2 regions of the Streptomyces sp. NPDC049837 genome follow, and region 2 is predicted to be linked to the other one. Evidence: riboswitches for the same ligand, from Rfam matches in the RefSeq annotation. Region 2 holds a riboswitch; the other holds the start of a gene.

Evidence for each region. A riboswitch is a leader RNA that binds a small molecule or an ion and turns the genes downstream of it on or off. The one in region 2 is predicted to bind cyclic di-AMP.
Region 1: it holds a riboswitch for cyclic di-AMP, as region 2 does, so the genes downstream of both, AB0J57_RS05180 (C40 family peptidase) here and AB0J57_RS24975 (C40 family peptidase) in region 2, are expected to answer to the same signal.

Annotation. Positions count from the first base shown of each region.
Region 1 covers NZ_JBFAMP010000002.1:117,289-124,941, forward strand. Annotated here, with positions in the region: gene bioB (biotin synthase BioB) at 1-727, opposite strand, end outside; gene AB0J57_RS05145 (8-amino-7-oxononanoate synthase) at 873-2,045, shown strand; gene AB0J57_RS05150 (DUF397 domain-containing protein) at 2,017-2,265, opposite strand; gene AB0J57_RS05155 (helix-turn-helix transcriptional regulator) at 2,281-3,150, opposite strand; gene AB0J57_RS05160 (ATP-binding protein) at 3,412-3,843, shown strand; gene AB0J57_RS05165 (LysR family transcriptional regulator) at 3,876-4,784, opposite strand; gene AB0J57_RS05170 (LysE family translocator) at 4,859-5,488, shown strand; gene AB0J57_RS05175 (DUF6328 family protein) at 5,424-5,972, opposite strand; gene AB0J57_RS05180 (C40 family peptidase) at 6,014-6,490, opposite strand; cyclic di-AMP (ydaO/yuaA leader) riboswitch at 6,495-6,699, opposite strand; gene AB0J57_RS05185 (hypothetical protein) at 6,996-7,322, opposite strand; gene AB0J57_RS05190 (ATP-dependent Clp protease proteolytic subunit) at 7,326-7,653, opposite strand, start outside.
Region 2 covers NZ_JBFAMP010000009.1:275,589-283,241, reverse strand. Annotated here, with positions in the region: gene AB0J57_RS25000 (DUF5691 domain-containing protein) at 1-141, shown strand, start outside; gene AB0J57_RS24995 (cobalamin B12-binding domain-containing protein) at 287-700, opposite strand; gene AB0J57_RS24990 (alpha/beta fold hydrolase) at 998-1,825, shown strand; gene AB0J57_RS24985 (M23 family metallopeptidase) at 2,065-3,480, shown strand; gene pcrA (DNA helicase PcrA) at 3,488-5,950, opposite strand; cyclic di-AMP (ydaO/yuaA leader) riboswitch at 6,183-6,350, shown strand; gene AB0J57_RS24975 (C40 family peptidase) at 6,349-7,554, shown strand; gene AB0J57_RS24970 (hypothetical protein) at 7,579-7,653, opposite strand, start outside.

The sequences.
Region 1 (7,653 bases), on a different contig from region 2:
GCGTGCCCTCGAAGGGGATCAGGAAGTTCACCGGCACCGAGTCCGGGTCCAGCTCGCGCAGCGCGAAGACCACGTCGACCAGGTCCTCGTCGCTCTCGCCCATGCCCGCGATCAGCCCCGAGCAGGCCGACAGGCCCGCCGCGTGCGCCTTTTGCACCGTATCGACGCGGTCCGCGTAGGTGTGCGTGGTCGTGATGTCCCCGTACGTCCCTTCGGACGTGTTGAGGTTGTGGTTGTACGCGTCCGCCCCCGCCGAGCGGAGCCGCTCCGCCTGACCGTCCGACAGCAGCCCGAGGCACGCGCACACCTCGACGCCCTCGTTCTCCTCCTTGATGGCCTCGATGGTCTTGGAGACCCGGTCGACGTCCCGGTCCGTCGGACCACGGCCACTGGCGACCAGGCAGACCCGCTTGGCGCCGCCCGCGACCCCCGCGGCGGCGGCCTTGGACGCCTCCTCCGGCTTCAGCCAGGTGTACTTGAGGATCTCCGCCTTGGAGCCGAGCCGCTGCGAGCAGTACGAGCAGTCCTCGGGGCACAGGCCGGACTTGAGGTTCACCAGATAGTTGAGTTTCACCCGCCGCCCGAACCACTGACGGCGTACCTTCCCGGCCGCGGCCACCACATCCAGCAGCTCGTCGTCGGAGGTCGCCAGCACGGCGAGCGCTTCTTCGCGGGTCGGCAGCTCGCGCCGAAGCCCCTTGTCCACCAGCGTGTTCAGCAGGTCCATGGAAGCTGATCCTGGCCTACGGCATGGCCCGGGGCCAAGGAGGAACTCCACAACAGACGCGGATTGGGGTGTGTGTATGACCACACTCTGACCACGGCCGACCCCGGTTAGGGTCTGTGCGCTGCCTACAAAAAGGGACCGACCCATGCCGCAGGACCCATTCGACTGGACCGACGACGAGGCACGGCGCCGCGCGGACGCCGGTCTGGTCCGTACGCTCCGCCCGCGACCGGCCGTACCGGACCTGCTGGACCTCGCGAGCAACGACTACCTCGGCCTCACCCACCACCCGGACATCACCGCCGCGGCCGCCGGGGCCGCCCGCCGCTGGGGCGCCGGCGCCACCGGCTCGCGCCTGGTGACCGGCACCACCGAGCTCCACGGTGAGCTGGAACGGGAGCTGGCCGACTTCTGCGGGTTCGAGGCGGCGCTGGTGTTCTCCTCCGGGTACGCCGCCAACCTCGCCGCCCTCACGGCGCTGAGCGCGCGCGGCTCGCTGATCGTCTCCGACGCGGGCAACCACGCCTCGATCGTGGACGGCTGCCGGCTCTCGCGCGCCGAGACGGCGGTCGTCACGCACGCCGACCCCGACGCGGTCGCCAAGGCCCTGGACGCCCACCCGGGCCGCCGGGCGCTCGTGGTGACGGACTCGGTCTTCTCCGTGGACGGCGACGCGGCGCCACTGGCCGGGCTCGCTGCGGCGTGCCGGGCGCACGGCGCCGCGCTGGTCGTCGACGACGCGCACGGCCTGGGCGTGCTGGGCGAGGGCGGGCGCGGCGCACTGTACGCGGCGGGGCTCGCGGGCAGCCCGGACGTCGTCGCCACGCTCACCCTCTCCAAGTCCCTGGGCAGCCAGGGTGGAGCGGTCCTCGGTCCGGCCCGGGTGATCGAGCACCTGGTCAACGCCGCCCGGACCTTCATCTTCGACACCGGGCTGGCCCCGGCCGCCGCCGGTGCCGCGCTGGCGAGCCTGCGGCTGCTGCGCGCCGAACCGGGCCTGGCGGGCCGGGCTCGTACGGTGGCGGCCACCCTGCACGCACGGCTGACCGCAGCGGGCCTGACCGCCGTACGGCCGGACGCCGCGGTCGTCTCCGTACGCGCCCCGTCGCCGGAGCAGGCGGTGAAGTGGGCGGCCGACTGCCGGTCGGAGGGGCTCGCGGTGGGCTGCTTCCGGCCGCCCTCGGTGCCGGACGGCATCTCGCGCCTCCGGCTCACCGCCCGCGCCGACTTGACGGAACGTCAGGTCGACGGGGCGGTCGCCACGATCCTCCGTACGGCGCCGGCCCCGGTCAGCCGACCCGCTTCAGGGAGCCGATGAAGGAGGTCCAGGCCGTCGCGGAGAACCGCAGCGGCGGCCTGGCGGTGTCCTTCGAGTCGCGCACGGCCAGCCGCGCGGCGTCGAGGCGGGCGGCCTCGACGCAGTTGTTCATGCCGACGCTGCGGCTGCTGCGCCACCAGCGGAGGCCGTCCCGGTGTGCGAGGTCCTGATATGTGGGGTTCTGGTGTGCGAGGTCCTGCTGTGCGAGGTAAGCAGACATGTGGGGTGCCTCTCCCTACGCGCCGTCACCGATCCCGGCGATGAGTTCCGACGACTCCTCGGGCGACAGGGCGTGCGCCTGCATGGTGCGGAAGGCGGCGCAGTACGCCTCGAGGTCTTCCGTGCGTTCGAGGTAGAGGCTACTCGTCAAGTGGTCAAGAGCAACCACGTCCAGATCAGAAATGTTCGGAAAGGAGAAGATAACGAAAGGTCCCGAGAGTCCCACGTACTCACCCGTCGCGAACGGCAGGATCTGGAGCCGCACATGAGGCAGCCGCGCCCACTCCAGTAACCGCCGCAACTGCTCCCGCATCACGCCCGGCCCGCCCACCTGCCGCCGCAGCACCGCCTCGTCCAGCACCGCCTCCAGCCTCAGCGGGGGATCGGCGCGCAGCACCTCCTGCCGCGCCATCCGCACCCGCACCAACGAGTCGACCGTCGCCGCCGGAATCCCCTCCAGCGCCGCCCGGGTCACCGCACGCGCGTACTCCGCCGTCTGCAACAGGCCCGGCACCACCGACGTCTCCAGCGTCCGTGCCGTGCACGCCTGCGCCTCCAGGCTGATGAAGTCCTGGTACGGGGGCGGCAGCACGCCCCGGTACGCGTGCCACCACCCCGTCCCGCCGCCGTCCGCCGCCGCCCCCGCCAACGCCGCCAACAGGGCGCGCAGCCGCGGCTCGTGGACGCCGTAGGCATCGAGCAGCTTCGCCACGTCCGCACCCGTGACCCCGCTCGTCCCCGTCTCGATCCGGCTCACCTTCGACTGGTGCCAGCCCACCAGCCGCGCCGCCTCACGGCTGGTCAGGCCCGCGGCCAGGCGCAGCCCGCGCAACTCCTCGCCGAGCTTGCGCCGGCGCACCGCCGGGCCGTGCCGACCGCCTCGCATGACCGCCTCCTCCCGCCGTCGGGACCTTTCCGCCACCGGGCCGCCCGCGGTGGGGCCAACCCGTCAGTTTGCCGCCCAAATCCGGTCTCGCGTCGCAGAGTTCACCGCTTCGAGCGACAGATATATGCATATCTTGGTGGATCGCCCCCATCAGGGGCGACATAAGTGGCAGTCTGGCGCGAAGCACAGTCCGAGGCCGTCCCCACAAAACATCCGGTACGTGTCGGAGCCCGGCCCCGGTGGGAAAGGGACAAGGTCGCCATGGCAGACCATCAGGAAGCATCCGTCACTCTGCCGAGCGATCCGGCCTCGGTCTCCGCCGCCCGGAGATACGTGGCGGACGTCCTCGCGGAATGGGGCCTCCCCGGTGAGGCGGAAACGGCCGACACGGTGCGGCTGATCGTCTCCGAACTCGCCACCAACGCCGTTCAGCACACCTTCGGTCAGTCGCCGACGTTCACGGTCGACGTCCGGCTGGAGCGTGACGAACAACTGCGCATCGGCGTCACCGACAGCCACCCCCGCTGGCCGCAGCGGCTGCCCGCGGCCGTACAGCAGGACAACGGCCGGGGGATGGTGATCATCCGCTGGCTCACCGCCGAATGCGGCGGCCGTCTCTCGGTCACCCCGACCCCCGAGGGCGGCAAGACCGTCTGGATCGCCCTCCCCTGGACGGTCCCGGTCCAGACCTGACCCGCTCCCCGCCCTGTGCAGGCGGTCCCTCCCTACGCCCCCCGCCCGAAACCCCCACGCAGCAACGCCCGCAGCGACTGGGCCGCAGGCCCCGACTCGTCGCCCCGGTGCGCCACCGAGATCGTCCGGCGGAACGCGGCCGGTTCCAAGAGGCGCACACCCAGCGGCGCCGGATCCATCGCGGCGACCATCTCCGGTACCACCGCCACCCCCAGGCCCGCGCTGACCAGCGCGCACACCAGCGCGTAGCCCGGCGACTCGCACACCACCGCCGGTCTCGCCCCCGCCTCGCGCAGGGCCCCCTCCACACCCCGCCGCGCCGGATGCGCCGGGGCACTGCTGATCAGCGGCTGGTCCGCCAGCTCGGCCACCGCCAGCCGTCCCGAGCCCTCGGCCAGGACATGACCCGGCGCGGTCACCAGCACCAGCTCCTCGACCAGCAGCGGCTCCAGGAACACGCCCGTCGGCGGCGGCTCGGCGCCGGCCGGCTCGTACGCGTGCGTCAGCGCCAGATCGACCTGCCCGGCCGCCACCGCGGCCACCCCACGCGGCGGCTCGTACTCGGTGACCGCCAGTTCCACGTCCGGGTGGGCGCGCCGGAACGCGCTGAGCACCGGCGGCAGCAGGTGGATGCCCACGGTGGTGAACGTGCCCACCCGCAGCCGGCCGCCCGTCAGACCGTTCAGCAGCGCCAGCTCGTGCCGCGCCCGTTCCATCTCGTCCAGCACCCGGCGCGCCCGCGCCACCAGCACCTCGCCCGCCGCCGTCAGCCTGGCGCCCCGGTGATGGCGCACGAGCAGCGGCGCGCCCGCCTCCCGCTCCAGCTTGGCGAGCTGCTGGGAGAGCGCGGGCGCCGTGTAGCCGAGCCGCCCCGCGGCCCGGGTGATCGAACCGGCTTCCGCGACCGCGACGAGCGCGGCCAGCCGCACGGGGTCGTACATTAAGCGTTCCTTTAGGCAGGCCCTCAAGATTGCAAGTACACGCTAAGGCCTCCGGTGCGTCAGCCTGGGTGACCATGGACGCACAGCTCATCGCCTTCATCGGTGTCGCGGCAGGCATGGTCGCCATGCCGGGCGCCGACTTCACCGTCGTCGTGCGCAACTCGCTGGCCTCCCGCCGCGCCGGTGTGGCGTGCGCGGTGGGCGTCGCGGGCGGGCTGGTCGTCCACACGGCGCTCGCGGTCGCGGGGCTCGCCGCGCTCCTGGTCGCGGTGCCCGTCCTCTACCGGACGCTCCAGATCGCCGGTGGCGCGTACGTCCTCTACCTGGGCGTCCAGGCGGTGCGCAGCGCGCTCAAGGGAGCCGGGACGGGGGCGGTCGAGGGGGAGCCGGCTCTCGGCGTGGGGCGGAGCCTGCGGCAGGGGTTCCTGACCAACGTCCTCAACCCCAAGGCGCCCGTCCTCTTCCTGAGCCTGCTGCCGCAGTTCGTGCCGGACGGGGCGGCCGTGCTGCCGCGCACGCTGCTCCTGGCGTCGATCGTGGTGGTCCTCGCCCTGGTCTGGTTCCCGGCCGTCGCGCTGCTGGTGGACCGGCTGGGGCGGTGGCTGCGACGGCCGCGCACCGCCAGGGCCGTGCAGGGCGTCACCGGTGGTGGACTCGCCGCCCTGGGGGTGTCGCTCCTGGTCGCTCCGGTGGCCGGTCGCTGAGCCCGCGCCGTACGAGATGGGGGAGGAGCCCCCACAGGCCGCCGCACACCAGCAGGGTGAAGGCGCCCGCCGCCAGGCCCTCGGGCCTGCCGTGCACCACGTCCACGACCAGCGACACGGAGCAGGTCAGGGCCAGCGCCAGGACCACGAACCCGATCCTCGCCAGCTTCGACGACACGGCCACGATGCGCGCCTTGGCGCCCCGCTGGAACAGCGAACGGTGCAGTGCGGCCGGGGCGGTGAGCAGCACCGCCGCCACGACGGACAGCAGCAGCGTCACGACGTACATGCCGCGCTGGTACGAGTCGAGCGAGCCGAAGCGGGGCGTGAACGCCAGGGTCAGCAGGAAGGCGAACAGGATCTGGACGCCGGTCTGGGTGACGCGCAGTTCCTGGAGCAGCTCGGCGAAATTGCGGTCGGCGCGCTCCAGGGGCGTCTCGTTGCGCGTCCCGTCGCGCGCGGTGCGGGGGCTCTCGCCGGACATTCCCGACGAGTACCCCCGCACCACGGGTCATGCCCGGAGCATCAGCGGACGCGTCCGTACCAGACCGACTTCGACCAGATCTTGTCCAGCTTGACCACCGAACCCGACTTCGGCGAGTGCCAGATCTTGTTGTTACCCGCGTAGATACCGACGTGGTAGACGTTGCTCCCACGATGGAAGAAGACCAGGTCGCCCTTCTGCCGGCTGGAGGCGGAGATGTGGCGGGTCTTGTTGTACTGCTGCTGTGCCGTGCGCGGCAGCGTCTTGCCGACCTGCTTGTACGAGTAGAGCGTCAGGCCGGAGCAGTCGAACCGGGACGGGCCCGCCGCTCCGTACTTGTACGGTGCGCCCTTCTTGGACGCGGCGATGTTCAGCGCCTTGGTCGCGTGTGCCGGGGCGGCCTGTGCCTCCGATACGGCGCCGGGCGCCAGCATCGGGCCGCCGACGGCGGCGAGGGTGAGTGCCGAGACGGCACCGGCCCGGGACAGCAGAGACGGGACATGAATCTGCGCGGTCATTGCGCAACCCTTCGTCAGCCGCCTGTGAAGGATGACCTGTCGGGTTCGGGCTGGCGAAGTTGCCCGGCCGCTGACGCGGCTTCACCCCAAGGGAGACCGACCGTACGAACACCGTCCGGTCACCCGCACTGCTTGGGTCCTCCACTCCTGCCGATCCACTCCTGTCGACCAGTCATCCGGACGGCGGCAGGACTCGGCGTCCGCCCGGACCGCCCCGCCGCGGTGGCGGGGGCTTGTCGTCGTCAGGGATCTTGACCCATGTCGGGGTGAAATTCCGAGTCGAAACGGCCTTATGTGAGGCTCCTCACGACTGATCCATTCGGGTGGACAGGGCCGATTTGGTGCCCGGCGGCGTGACATCGACGAACCCCGTACCAGGGCCGGAACCTGATATTCCGCCAGATGTGTACACCGGGTGCGCAACTCGCGTCGTACCAAATTCGTCCGGTTGCGTACGCTGAACGAGGGAGCGGTCCTCGTACTCCTGAGCCCATCCGGGGGAGGGCTACGTCGGTCCCACGCCTCGATTCTGAGGCACCGTCACGCGTCCCGCGCGCCGTTCGCCGTCAAGCACCCGCAACGCCCGCGCCAGCGTATGGGCATGCACATCGCTCTCACCGCGCTCATGCATCGAGGTCAGGGCGTCGCGCAGCGCGGTCGCACGCCCGACGAGGGCCTGTGCCGCGCGCAGGGCGCTGTACGTGTGGGTGGCGCGCGCCGGATTGATCCGGCCCAGGAGGTCGACGACTTCGAGCCAACTGTCGACGAACGCGCTTTCGGCGCGGGTCAGTGCGGGGAGCGGTGGCCAGTCCGGAGGTTCGGGAGCCGGCATCGCTCACCTCCCGCGGTTCGGGACGACGTGGTCCGCCAGCCCGTACGCCACGGCGGCGGCCGCGTCGAAGACCGTGTCGCGCTCCAGGTCGGCCTCCACGCGCTCGCGGGTCCGCCCGGTGTGGCGGACCAGCATGTCCGTGAGTTGGCCACGCAGCCGGAGCAACTCCCGCGCGTGGATGTCGAGATCCGTCGGTCGCCCGCGCAACGGCTCCTCGATGGCGGGCTGTTGGACGAGTACGCGGGCGCCGGGCAGGACCATCCGCTTGCCGGGTGCGCCGGCGGCGAGCAGGACGGCGGCGGTCGACGCGGCCTGGCCGATGCAGGTGGTC
Region 2 (7,653 bases):
GACCGCCTGGAGGTCCTCACGGCGCTCCCGGACGAACCGGAAGGCGCGTCACCGGGGGCGGGCGGCTACTGGTCGGAAGCGTTCCAGCGCCTGGTCGCCACGCTGCGCCTCCGCGCGGCGATGTTGGCGGAACTGGCCTGAGGGCAGACCACGAAAGGGGGACACGCAGCCCCCGGAGCGGCCCCCGACGGTGCCCGCCCGCGCACGGGCATCCGAGGGCCGCGGGCCGTCACGGGAAGGGCGCCACCCCGGGGCGGCCCGCCCGCCCGGGGTACCCCGCCGGGGATCAGGCCTCGGCGGAGACGCGCACGTTGGCGTTGACCCAGTCCACGATCGACGCCGTCGTCGCGCCGGGCGTGAAGATCTCCGCCACGCCCTTCTCCTTCAGCGGCGCGATGTCCGCGTCCGGGATGATCCCGCCGCCGAACACCTTGATGTCCTCCGCGTCGCGCTCCTTCAGCAGCTCGAGCACCTTCGCGAACAACGTGTTGTGGGCGCCCGACAGGATCGACAGACCGATCGCGTCCGCGTCCTCCTGGATCGCCGTGTCGACGATCTGTTCCGGCGTCTGGTGCAGGCCGGTGTAAATGACCTCCATACCGGCATCACGCAGCGCCCGCGCGATCACCTTCGCGCCGCGATCGTGGCCGTCGAGACCCGGCTTGGCCACCACCACGCGGATCGGACCGGTCACACCCATCACTGCCTCCACATGCGTCCCCCGTACCTAAATGCCGGGGAGGTGAACGAACGTTATCGACAGCATCCCGCAACCGGCCGTTTCGCGGTGGATAGCGAGGGGGAAATCACACGTGGGACATGTTCGCCACGCGTCGTCCCCGCACCGGGCGGCCCCATCGGCCACAGGAGAGCCGGGACGATCGCTACGGGAGCCGCAACGAGGTCGTCGTATCACCGTGCCGCCAGCCGCGCGGCGCGGCGGTACGGCCTCATCGCCACCACCCTCCGAGACGGCACCCCAGTTCGGAGGTCGGCCGTGAAGGTCCTGTTGCCCTGGAAGCTGCTGTCCTTCTTCCCCTTCCGGCTGTCCACCGCGCTGATCAAGGCCACCGCCCTGGAGCTGGCCATCCTCGCCGGTCATCTGGTCCTCTACCCCACCGGCCTCACGCCGGAACGCCGGCCGCCCGTCACCGGCGGCGCCGACGACACCGATGTCACCGGCGGCCACGCCCACCCGCCGACCGTGCTGCTGCACGGCTTCGTGGACAACCGCTCCGTCTTCGTCCTGCTGCGCCGGTCCCTCACCCGGCACGGCCGGCGCCATGTGGAGTCACTCAACTACTCCCTGCTCACCTGCGACATCCGCGCCGCCGCCGAGCTGCTCGGCCGCCACGTCGAGGAGATCTGCGACCGCACGGGGCACCCCGAGGTCGACATCGTCGGGCACAGCCTCGGCGGACTGATCGCCCGCTACTACGTCCAGCGGCTCGGCGGCGACCGGCGCGTCCGCACCCTGGTCACCCTCGGCACGCCGCACTCCGGCACGAGCGTCGCGCCGCTCGCCGGCGCGCACCCCCTGGTGCGCCAGATGCGCCCCGGCTCCGCAGTGCTGCGGGAGTTGAGCGAGCCGGCCCCTCACTGCCGTACGCACTTCGTCAGCTTCTGGAGCGATCTCGACCGGTGGATGGTGCCCGTGGAAACGGCACGCATCGATCACCCGGACCTGATCGCGCGGAACGTACGCGTCACCGGGATCGGCCACCTCGCCCTGCCCGTGCACCCGGCGGTGGCCGCCGGCATCCGCCAGGCCCTGGAGTCCGACGGAGCGACCGCCGGAACATCCGATTCCGTGTCCGTCGCCTGACGCGGCCCGATCAAACCCCGGTCAAACTTCGAACACTTCTCGAACGTACGGCCAAAGCTCTCCCCACACTCCGCCGAAAGGCGGCCGAATGCCCCTTTCCCCCGGGGCTAAAACCCACGGAAGATTGTCGCTCGCGCGTACCGCCGGGTACAGTCGCGCCCACTGCTTTCCCCTCTGGGTCCCCCTTCGCCGGGGCCGATCCCAGACCTGGTCCTGCTGCCGAGGCGAGAGAGAAGTTGGTGAACGACCAGCACCCCCACGCCGGGTACGTCGGAGACGACGCCTATTCCACGGGCAGCTTCGAGACCGGCAGCTTCGCCACCGATCCTCTCTTCGGCGCCCTTCCCGGCACGTACGAGAACGCCTACGAAAGCAGCAGCGGTTACCAGGCCGGCTACACCGCCGACCACAGCGGCCAGTACGACAGCGGCCAGTGGGCCGCCGCCACCCAGCAGTGGACCACCACCGACACCACCGGGTACGTCGAGTACTCGGAGCACACCGGGCAGTGGGACGCCGGCGCCTGGAGCGAGGCGAGCGCGTACGACACCACCGGCCAGTGGAACGTGGCCGCCGCCGCGACAGCGACCTTCGACACCGGCGCGTACGACGCCACCGCCTGGAACTACGCCGCCGCGCCGACCGAGACGTTCACCGTCCCCGAGCAGTACGACTACGCGGCGGCGGACCAGTTGCCGACGCCCGAGTCGCAGCCGGAGCCCGAGTCCGCGGCCGAGCAAGAGCCGGTGGCCGAGGGCAAGTACGAGGCCGAGCCCGAGTACGAGTACGAGCCCGAGCCCGCCGCCGTGCACGACAGCCTCACCGAGACCGCGATCGCACCGGTCGCGCCCGTCGCCCCCCGCGCCAGCCGCCGCTCCGGCGGAGGCGGAGGAGGAGGCAGCCGTGGCCGCCGCCGCACCCCCGCCAAGCGTTCCGCGCTCCTGACCGTCGCGGTGCCCTCCGCCTGTGTGATGGGCGTCGCCGGTATCGCCGCCGCGTCCGTCAGCGGCCTCACGGGCAGCACCCCCGGCGAGAACAAGACCGACGAGAAGGCGGTGACCGCCGCCGACCCGGCCTCGGTCAAGCCGGTCGTCGCCAACAGCGAACTCGACACCCAGCTCGCCGCGCTCAGCGCCGACGCCCGCGACTTCGGTGACCGCGCCAGCCGCACCCAGGAGCGCATCGACCTCAAGGCGCGCCAGGAGGCGGAGCGCAAGAAGCGCGAGGAGGAGGCGGCCCGCCGCGAGGCGATGCGGCCCAAGTTCGCCCTCCCCGTGGAGCTGCACCAGCTCAGCGCGCGCTACGGGCAGGCGGGCGTCAACTGGATGTCCCTGCACACCGGGATCGACTTCCCCGTCCAGTACGGCACGCCCGTGATGGCCGCGACCGACGGCACCGTACGCACCCAGTGGAACAGCGCGTACGGGAACATGGCGATCGTGACCGCCAAGGACGGCACCGAGACCTGGTACTGCCACCTCAGCAGCACCAAGATCCGCTCCGGCGAGGTCAAGGCCGGCGAGGTCATCGCGTACTCGGGCAACTCCGGCAACTCCACCGGACCGCACCTCCACTTCGAGGTACGGCCCGGCGGCGGCGCCGCGATCGACCCGCTGCCGTGGCTGCGCAGCCACGGCCTCGACCCGACGAGCTGAGCGACTCCTACAGCTTCTCGACCGGCGCGTACCGCAGCAGCAGCCGCTTCGGCTTCTCGTCCCCGAAGTCGATCGTCGCCTGCGCGTCGGCGCCCGCGCCCGTCACCGCCATCACGGTCCCGAGCCCGAACTGGTCGTGCGTCACCCGGTCCCCGACCGCCAGCGAGATCACCGGCTTGTCGGACGTACGCCGCGTGGCGAAGCCCGAAGGGCCGGACCGGGAGCGGGCCGAGAGCGACGAGGACAGGGACGAGGCGATCCCGGACGTCGGTCCGGCGGGCTTGGCCATCGCGCCCGTACGCTTCCACTCCAGGTGCTGTCCCGGGATCTCCTCCAGGAACCGCGACGGCGGGTTGTACGAGGGCTGGCCCCACGCGCTGCGCATCGTCGACCGCGTCAGGTAGAGCCGCTCGCGGGCGCGCGTGATGCCCACGTACGCCAGGCGCCGCTCCTCCTCCAGCTCCTTGGTCTGGCCGAGGGCGCGCATGTGCGGGAAGACGCCGTCCTCCATGCCGGTCAGGAAGACCACCGGGAACTCCAGGCCCTTGGCGGTGTGCAGCGTCATCAGCGTGATGACGCCGGAGCCTTCCTCGTCCTCGTCGGGGATCTGGTCGGAGTCGGCGACGAGGGCCACCTGCTCCAGGAACTCGGCCAGGGTGCCGGGCTCCTCACCGCGCTCCTGCTCGAACTCCAGGGCCACGGCGGCGAGCTCCTGGAGGTTCTCGATGCGGGTCTCGTCCTGCGGGTCGGTGGAGGCCTGGAGCTCGGCGAGGTATCCCGTCCGCTCCAGGACGGCCTCCAGGACCACCGCCGGTCCGGCACCGGACTCCACGACGGTCCGCAGCTCGTCCATCAGCGTGTTGAACCGCTTCACGGCGTTGGCCGAGCGCGCCGCCATGCCGTACGCCTCGTCGACGCGGCGCAGCGCCTGCGGGAAGGTGATCCTCTCGCGCAGCGCCAGCGCGTCGATCATCGCCTCGGCGCGCTCGCCGATGCCGCGCTTGGGGACGTTGAGGATGCGGCGCAGCGGGACGTTGTCCTCGGGGTTGGCCAGCACGCGCAGGTACGCCAGCACGTCCCGGACTTCCTTGCGCTCGTAGAAGCGGACGCCGCCGACGACCTTGTACGGCAGGCCGACGCGGATGAAGATCTCCTCGAACACACGGGACTGGGCGTTCGTCCGGTAGAAGACGGCGACGTCGCCGGCCTTCGCCTCGCCCGCGTCCGTCAGCCGGTCGATCTCGTCGGCGACGAACTGCGCCTCGTCGTGCTCGGTGTCCGCGACGTACCCGATGATGCGGGCGCCCTCGCCGGCGTTGGTCCACAGGTTCTTGGGGCGGCGGCTCTCGTTGCGCTCGATCACCGCGTTGGCGGCGGACAGGATCGTCTGCGTGGAGCGGTAGTTCTGCTCCAGCAGGATGGTGGTCGCGTCCGGGTAGTCCTCCTCGAACTGGAGGATGTTGCGGATGGTCGCGCCACGGAAGGCGTAGATCGACTGGTCGGCGTCACCGACGACGCACAGCTCGGCCGGGTCCAGGTCCTCGTACCCGGTGCCGACCAGCTCGCGGACGAGGGTGTACTGGGCGTGGTTGGTGTCCTGGTACTCGTCGACGAGGACGTGGCGGAAGCGGCGGCGGTAGTGCTCGGCGACGTCCGGGAACGCCTGGAGCAGGTGGACCGTCGTCATGATGATGTCGTCGAAGTCCAGGGCGTTGGCCTCGCGCAGCCGCGCCTGGTACATCCGGTACGCCTCGGCGAGGGTCTTCTCGAATCCGTCGGCGGCCTGGTCGGCGAATGTCTCCTCGTCGATCAGCTCGTTCTTCAGGTTCGAGATCTTGGCGCTGAAGGACTTCGGCGGGAACTTCTTCGGGTCGAGGTCCAGGTCGCGGCAGACCAGCGACATCAGCCGCTTGGAGTCGGCGGCGTCGTAGATCGAGAAGGACGACGTGAAGCCGAGCCTCTTCGACTCGCGGCGCAGGATGCGGACGCACGCGCTGTGGAAGGTCATGACCCACATGGCGTTGGCGCGCGGGCCGACGAGCTGCTCGACGCGCTCCTTCATCTCACCGGCGGCCTTGTTGGTGAAGGTGATCGCCAGTATCTGGCCCGGGTGGACGTGGCGGGTGGCCAGCAGGTGGGCGATGCGGTGGGTCAGCACCCGGGTCTTGCCGGATCCGGCACCGGCGACGATGAGCAGCGGCGAGCCGGTGTGCACGACGGCGGCGCGCTGCTGGTCGTTCAGCCCCTCCAGCAGCGCGGCGGGGTCGACGACGGGGCGCGGGGCGCCGTCGCGGTAGTGCGTGTCCCGCGGCGGGGGCACGTCGAAGCGGTCCCCGAAGAGGTCGTGCGGGACCTCCTCCGCGGCCGGGGCGTCCCCGGGGCCCTCGGAGTCCTCGGGCGGCGGCGGGGGCTCCTCGGAGGTGTGGTTCCGGAGGTCCGCCAGGAAGCTGTCGTCAAAGAGGCTGCTCATCGCCTATCGAGTCTAGGCCGCCCCACTGACAGCCGTGGACGAACCGGCCGACAGCCGTGGACGTACCCGAAACAGGCCCGATTCGTCACCCTCCGTACCGAGTCGGCGACATCACGCCAAGGTCACGAAAACGTATCGGGCATATCGAACATCATCCTTCACAGCACCACCACAGGTTGGCTAGCGTGCTCGCCCAAGCGGTCCGTTCTCTCATCGGCGAACCACGCCAATCGGATCGCCCACGCCGAATTCGTGCTGCTCTCATGGCAGTTCGGAACCGGGGACCCATCACGTACGACCGAGGTGAATCGGCCCGCAGCCCCTCGGGCACGGCCGTAGGGCACCTTCCGTTCCGCCCGAACCTGACAGCTAACCCGGTAGGCGGTCCACGGAAGGAGATGCCGGCCTTGGCGTCGCATCGCAAGCCGCGCGCATCGCGCACCTTGCAGACCCTGCATGCCCACTCCCCCGCCGTCGGCGTCACGACGGCCGCCGCCCTGGCCTCGGTCACGCTCCTGTCGTCACAGAGCGCGACCGCCGCGCCGGCCGCACCGGCCGCGCCCGCGAGCGACCCGGACCGGGGCCCGACGGCCGAGGAGGTCCGGAGAAAGGTCGACGACCTCTACCGCCAGGCGGGCACGGCGACGCAGCAGTACAACAAGGCCAAGGAGGCCACGGACCAGCAGCGGCGCGAGGTCGGCGGGATGCTCGACGAGGCCGCTCGGCGAACGGAAGCGCTGAACGAGTCGCGCCGCACCCTCGGCAGCTACGCGGCCGCCCAGTACCGCTCCGGCGGGCTGGGCCCGACCGCGTCGCTGGTCTTCTCGGACAGCCCGCAGGCGTTCGTGGACCAGGCGCAGCTCATGGACCGGCTCACCGAGCGGCAGCACGAGACACTGACCGATTACCGGACGCAGCAGGCCGAGGCCGCGGAGCAGCGGGCGGAGGCGACGCGGCAACTGGAGTCGCTCAGCGCCTCGCAGGCCTCACTCCGTACCACCAAGCAGACCGTGCAGCGGCAACTGAGCGAGGCGCGGGCGCTGCTGGCGCGGTTGACGGCCGAGGAGCGGGCGCGGCCGGCCGAGCTGGAGCGCGAGCGGGAGGAGGAGGCCCGCCGCCGGGCCGAGGACAAGACGCGGGCCGAGGAGAAGGCGCGGGCGGAGGAGAAGGCGCGGGCGGAGGCGGAAGAGGCCCGGAAACGCCACGAGGAGCGGCAGCAGGAGGACCGGCAGCCGGAGGGGGACGGCGGCTACACCGCGAAGGCCGGCAAGGTCCTCGCCTTCGCGGAGGCACAGATGGGCAAGCCGTACGTGTGGGGGGCGACCGGCCCGAGCTCGTACGACTGCTCCGGGCTCACCCAGGCCGCGTGGCGGGCGGCGGGCGTCGACCTGCCCCGTACGACGTGGGATCAGGTGAAGGCCGGCACGAGGGTCGCCACGGAGGACCTGCGCCCCGGCGACCTGGTGTTCTTCTACGACGACATCAGCCACGTCGGCATCTACAAGGGCGACGGGAAGATGATCCACGCCCCCAGGCCCGGTGCCAACGTCCGCGAGGAGTCCATCTACTACATGCCCATCCACAGCAGCGTGCGCCCGGCCTGACAGGCCGGGCGCTTGCGAGCCGGGTCAGGTCCAGACGGTGGCGATGAAGATGTTCGCCATCGTCAGGCCGCCCACGGCGCCGAAGACCGCCTTGTCGAC